Linked DNA regions of Pokkaliibacter sp. MBI-7. The protein of the gene in region 1 interacts with the protein of each later gene in a pairwise test. Links are inferred from orthologs where the notes say so. Each region holds a gene or a part of one and is shown on either strand. Other genes may lie near its edges. The genes, in order: recR and recO.

The links.
Region 2: the proteins of recR (region 1) and recO interact in binary tests that used the Escherichia coli proteins (3 or more experiments, as listed by UniProt). The link is inferred for Pokkaliibacter sp. MBI-7 from one-to-one orthologs.

What each region holds. Positions count from the first base shown.
Region 1 is NZ_JARVTG010000002.1:294,927-298,030, reverse strand. What follows is about bases 151-2,933. They hold recR (recombination mediator RecR), read right to left. Parts: upstream 1,951-2,933; coding sequence 1,351-1,950; downstream 151-1,350. Other genes in these bases: dnaX (DNA polymerase III subunit gamma/tau), read right to left, coding at 2,281-2,933; QCD60_RS21005 (YbaB/EbfC family nucleoid-associated protein), read right to left, coding at 1,953-2,279; rnd (ribonuclease D), read right to left, coding at 151-1,231. Also shown: QCD60_RS21020 (YcgL domain-containing protein), read right to left, coding at 1-87; more of rnd, read right to left, coding at 92-150; more of dnaX, read right to left, coding at 2,934-3,104. UniProt on the Escherichia coli protein: May play a role in DNA repair. It seems to be involved in an RecBC-independent recombinational process of DNA repair. It may act with RecF and RecO.
Region 2 is NZ_JARVTG010000001.1:1,150,914-1,153,998, forward strand. The notes cover bases 1-2,764. They hold recO (DNA repair protein RecO), read right to left. Parts: upstream 1,862-2,764; coding sequence 1,139-1,861; downstream 1-1,138. Other genes in these bases: acpS (holo-ACP synthase), read right to left, coding at 7-387; pdxJ (pyridoxine 5'-phosphate synthase), read right to left, coding at 389-1,126; era (GTPase Era), read right to left, coding at 1,864-2,764. In the rest of the region: more of era, read right to left, coding at 2,765-2,784; rnc (ribonuclease III), read right to left, coding at 2,781-3,085. UniProt on the Escherichia coli protein: Involved in DNA repair and RecF pathway recombination.

The DNA.
Region 1 (3,104 bases):
TTTGGCAAACTGCTCCTGCTTGAGCACGTAGAGGTACATTTCATCCCGCTTGGGGCTTTTATAAATACTGCAGAGGACAGGCTTCATTTTTCTACTCATTAAAACGCAACGAGCTCAAACACTCGCTCAACAACTCTCCACGCCAGCCTTGCAGGCCCACAGGCCATTTGTCAGGCAGTGCCAGCAGTTCGGGGCGACGCGCCAGTACCTCAAGATCTCGCTTGCGTGCCAGCATATCCACCGGCACGTTCAATGGTTCAGCAACGGTGTCGATACGCCCACGAATGGTATTTAGTCTCTGCTGGGCAGATTTGGATAACGGCTTGGGCAGCGCAGGCGGCAAGGCTTCGTCAGGCAATGCCCGCACCGCCTCTACGATCGCCAGCACCGTTTTACCATGGCGCTTGACCAGATGAGCCCTAGCCCCTTCAATCCCCATCAACTGTTCGAGTTTAAAGGGTTTACGCTTGGCAACTTCAAACAGTACACGATCAGGCATCACCATATTCCGTGACAGATCCTGAGATCGCGCAATACCTTCTCGCCAGTCACACAGATCACGCAGGATAGCCAGTTCACGCGGCTTCAACTGCCAGGCCATTTTCACCTTGGCGTAATAGTCCTGTGGAGCTACTCCCCGGGCAATCTGGGCAACCTGCTCAGAGGTATCATCCAGCAGCCAGCGGAGGCGCCCCAAAGTCTGTAATTTGGCGTAAAGCTCTTCAAAAACCGGTAGCAGCCAGAACACATCTTCACTGGCATAGTGACATTGAGCTTCAGACAGAGGTCGCTGCAGCCAGTCCGAGCGAGTCTGCTCCTTGGACAATACCGTTCCCGTCAGGCTTTCAACCAGTCGCTGAAATCCCATCCCCTGGCCAACACCGGCATAGGCCGCAGCAATCTGCGTGTCGAACAAAGGTTGTGGTGTAATTGCCAGACGATGAATAAACAGCTCCACATCCTCAGAGCCGGAGTGCACCGCCTTCAGCACGGCAGGATCAGTCAGCACCTCACGCAGTGGTGCCATATCTGTTACCTTCAGTGGATCAATCAGCGTGATCTGCTCACCATCGTAGACCTGGATCAAACCAGGGCGCGGGTAAAAAGTCTGAGTGCGCTCAAACTCAGTATCAATCATCAGACTCTGCCGCTTCAGCCAACGTTTACAGCAGCGGGCCAGCGACGCATTGTCAGCAACCCATTCATACTCTGGCATGATGGCCTCGGTCATCCGATTACCTCTCTTTCAGAATCCGCTAGTCAACGACAATGATCTGACCATGATTCATTCATGTGACTGAATCCAGACAGTCGCCGATACAACAATTGAGATAGCTAACGCCAACGGCTTCAGCGCAGGGAGCGTCGCCCGCTTAATGCGTGAACCAGCGTACCTCCATCCACGTACTCCAGCTCACCACCCAAAGGCACGCCGTGGGCAATCCGGGATACCTTGACCGGCAGTGCACGCATCTGCTCAACGATGTAGTGCGCCGTCGCCTCTCCTTCCACCGTAGGATTGGTAGCAATGATGATTTCTTCAACAGCACTGTTACGAACCCGACTCAATAGCTGAGCGATACCCAGCTGCTCCGGTCCAATACCTTCGATGGGGGACAAATGCCCCATCAGCACAAAATAGTGCCCTCTGTAACTGCCTGTCTGCTCAATAGCAAGGACGTCTGCCGGCATTTCCACCACACAGAGCAAGGACTCATCGCGATGGCTGCTTTCACATAGCCGACAAATGGGCGACTCACTTAAATTTCGGCACTTTTCACAGTGCCCGACCAGCTCCACCGCCTTCAACATCGCCTGGGCCAGCCGTTCGGCACCTACCCGGTCTCTCTCCAGCAAATGCAGGGCCATGCGTTGCGCAGTCTTGGGGCCAACCCCGGGCAGACAGCGCAACGAGTCCATCAACTGATCAATGAGTGGACTGAAATGCATGATTAGAAGGGCATCTTGAAGCCAGGAGGCAGACCCATGCCAGAAGTTGCACTGGCCATCTTTTCCTTGTTAACAGCTTCAATCTTGCGAACAGCATCGTTTACCGCTGCAGCCAGCAGGTCTTCCAGCATCTCTTTATCTTCAGACATCAGGCTGTCATCAATGGTGACGCGTTTGACATCATGACGACCCGTCATCACGATTTTGACCAGACCAGCACCCGACTCACCGGTGGTTTCTGCATTTGCCAGCTCTTCCTGCATTTTCTGCATTTGCTCTTGCATTTTCTGGGCTTGCTTCAGCAGATTGCCCATTCCACCTTTTAACATGTCAACCTCTCTGTAATTCGACCGGTTTGATTGATCCGGGTTGGATAATTGCTTCGAATGCATCGAGCAACGCATGCAATGTCGCATCGTTGTGGATAGCGGTCTCAGCCTGTTGCTGGCGCAGCGCTCTGGCCTGCGCCTTGTAAACCGTGGCAGTATGTACCAACCCCCGCGAAGACTGGCAGCTAATCCGTACTGGACGTTTAAAATAGTCTGCAAGCGCCTCTTCCAGCAAGGATTGCTGACGGGCACTGAACAGAGAGTGCTGCTGATCTTCGCAAGTCAGCTCTAGCCCCTCTACCGAAACCCTAACCAGCTCAGTCGCCTCGACAATAGCACGTAGCACTCCACGTATGGGCACATCCTGAGCAATCAAGGGCCAGGTTTCCAGACTGATCTGCTCGTACCCGAACGCAGGCTCATGACTGGCGACATCCGGCTCCTCCTCCACCTCCGCCTCATCCAATGCCGCTTCGGCACTGACTACTTCGGGGCTGGACAGCTGACTCAGCAGATAGTCGGCCTGGTAGACCGCCTGGTCAAGCATGGCGCCGGGCTCGGAATCATCTTCATCCTCACCTGCATCCATCATCGCCGCGGCATAACTGGCTCCACTCTGATAGTCACTGTAGGCATCCAGAGGCACCTGAGTATCGAATGGCGGTGTGCCTGCAGCATCAGGAGCAGGAGCAGAATGCCCCGCTGGCCTGGCACTGTTCGTAGGCGCAATAACAGTATCCCTCTGTTCCGTATCTGGTATCGGAGTACGCGGGGCAACTGACGTTTCTTTTAGCACTTGTTCAGTTAAAGGTCGTGCCGTGTCAC
Region 2 (3,085 bases), on another replicon or contig:
GCGGGATCAGTCCCGGCTCAATACCACAAATGCCAGCGCATAGTCTTTTTCATCACTGAGGCTGACATGCCAGCGACTGGCCCCGCACGCCTCAGCCAGCTCAAGAGCACGCCCGCTCAACTGCAGCTGCGGTGCCCCCAGTGCGTTATTCAACACCTGTATATGGGTCAGTGACAAACCCTGCGCCACACCGGTTCCCAGTGCTTTGGCACAGGCCTCTTTCGCTGCCCAGCGTTTGGCTAGCCAGGCATGAGGCTGACTGACCTGCTGATAGATGTGCCACTCCTGTTCGCCGAGAATCTTGCGGGCGAAGCGCTCACGCGTCCGCTCCATGACTTCGGCTATCCGGCCAATGGCCACCATATCTGTACCAATACCGCAGATCACCTTAACCCCGGGCCAGCAGCATCAGTTTTTTCATTTCCGCCACAGCTTCACGCAGGCCGGTAAATACCGCGCGAGCCACAATGCCATGACCAATATTGAGTTCATTGATCTCGGCAATAGCAGCAATCGGCTCAACGTTCTGATAATTCAGTCCGTGGCCTGCATTCACTACCAGCCCCAGAGAATGAGCATAGCGGGCCGCCTCAGCAATCCGCTCAAACTCAGCCTGTTGACTGGCACCATCCTCAGCATCAGCGTAAGCCCCGGTGTGCAGTTCTATCACTGGCGCACCACAGCGCACAGTGGCATCTATCTGGGCTTTGTCAGCATCGATAAACAGAGACACCTCAATACCCAGCGCGGCGAGGCGCTCACAGGCGGCTTTGACGCGCGCCTCCTGACCGACTACGTCGAGACCACCTTCGGTGGTCAGCTCTTCACGACGCTCAGGTACCAGACAGGCATGCTCGGGATGGATTTCGCAGGCGAAGTCCAGCATGTCATCGGTCACAGCCAGCTCAAGATTCATACGGGTCTGCAAGGTTTGCCTGAGCAACCTGACGTCACGCTCCTGAATATGGCGACGATCTTCACGCATATGCACGGTGATGCCATCAGCACCCGCCTCTTCTGCCAGCTGGGCTGCGTAGACCGGATCAGGGTAACGGGTACCTCGGGCCTGACGCAGGGTGGCAACGTGGTCAATATTCACTCCCAGAAGAATACGCTTGGGGTGCATCTACTTGGCTCCTTAGCTCGAAAAAACCGGAGGCGGAAGAAACAGGGAACGACTGTGCAACGGGCGATCCCCCAGCAGAGGCGCAAACGCCTCACGCAACAAAACCTTGGCAACCTTGCGAGTCAGAGAGGCGCTGTAATCATCCTGAGCCATCGCCAGCAAGGCGGCACCAGGATAACTGCGCTGACTTCCGCGGCCATCGGCAACAACAGGGCGCAAGCCGTGCTCGGGATGGTAAGCGTACCACGCCTCAGCCAGCACCGGTTCGCTAGAAGCGACACAGTAATCAAGCACGACAGCAAAACCCAGCTCGCTGAGCAGCTCTTTCTCAAAGCGACGTAATACCGGCTCAAGCTCACCTGGCTCAGACAGATGGGTCAATGCCCACTCATATACCGTGTACATCCTCGGATGAGGCTCACCTTCAGGCAGCAACCGCTGCAACAACTCATTCAGGTAGAGTCCACTGATCAGACAAGCACCGGCCAGCGGTGGCGCCATACCACACAGATCAATCTGCTGAAGGGTTTTCAAACTGGAACGGCCCGTAGCCGACAGCACCACCGGGTAAAAAGGTTGTAATGCTGCCTTCTGGCGTGACTTCGGCCGACGGGCGCCACGAGCCAGGATCGCGACCCGGCCCTGAGTGGAGGTGAAAAACTCGGCGAGAATGCTGGTCTCCCGATAGGGGCGACCATGCAGCAGATAAGCCGGCTCAGAAATCAGCGCTGACACGCTTAGCCATTGAAGTCGGTGTAACCCAGACTCTGCAGTGCACGCTCATCATCTGCCCAGCCCTGCTTGACCTTGACCCACAGATTCAGCATGACCTTGGCCTCGAACATTTTCTCCATGTCCAGACGCGCATCGCGACCAATGGTCTTGATACGGCTGCCGCCATCACCGATGACGATCTTTTTCTGGCCATCACGCTCAACCAGAATCAGCGCGTGAATGTGGATGGTGCCACTGACTTCATCCTGACGGAACTGCTCAATTTCCACGGTCACGCCGTAGGGCACTTCGTCCCCCAGCTGACGCATAAGTTTCTCACGTACCAGCTCGGCGGCTACAAAGCGTGAACTGCGATCAGTCACCTGATCTTCGGGAAAATGATGCATCCCCTCTGGCATACGCTCACCGACCAGCTGCTCGAGGCGGGCAACGTTATGCCCATTCTGAGCAGAAATCGGCACGATGTCGGCAAAACTCATCTTGCTGGACATCTCCTGCAGCATCGGCAGCAGTGCTTCCTTATTATCCAGACGATCGACCTTGTTGACCGCCAGAATCACCGGGCAGTCCAGATTCTGCAACTGCTCCAGCACCATCTGGTCTTCTTCAGTCCAGCGGGTACGATCAATGACGAAGATCACCACATCCACATCTTTGAGGGCAGCGCTGGCTGTCTTGTTCATGAAACGGTTCAGCGCACGCTCACCCGCTTTGTGTATTCCGGGCGTATCGACATAGATGATCTGTACTTCTTCTTCGGTCTTGATACCGAGAATCTGATGACGGGTAGTTTGCGGCTTACGCGAGGTGATACTGATCTTCTGCCCGAGAATGTGGTTCAGCAGGGTAGACTTACCGACATTGGGGCGCCCTACTATGGCAACGAAACCACAGCGTTCCGGACGATTTTCCACTTCACTCATGACAGATTACCTAATAACTCCAATGCCTCTGACGCCGCGGCCTGTTCAGCCAGACGACGACTGCTGCCGGTCCCCAGAGTGGGGTCGTCAAGCAGATCAATGGTGCAGCTCACAGTAAATACCTGAGCGTGAGCTTCACCTTCTATATGGGTGGTTTCATAACAGGGCAAGGCCGCCCCTTTAGCCTGCAGCAGCTCCTGCAGACGGGTCTTCGGATCCTTCTGAGTATCTTTCAGGTCCAGCTTCTGCAAGCGGCTGTGATACCAGGCCAGCACACGCTCCTTGACGGTATCCATGTTGC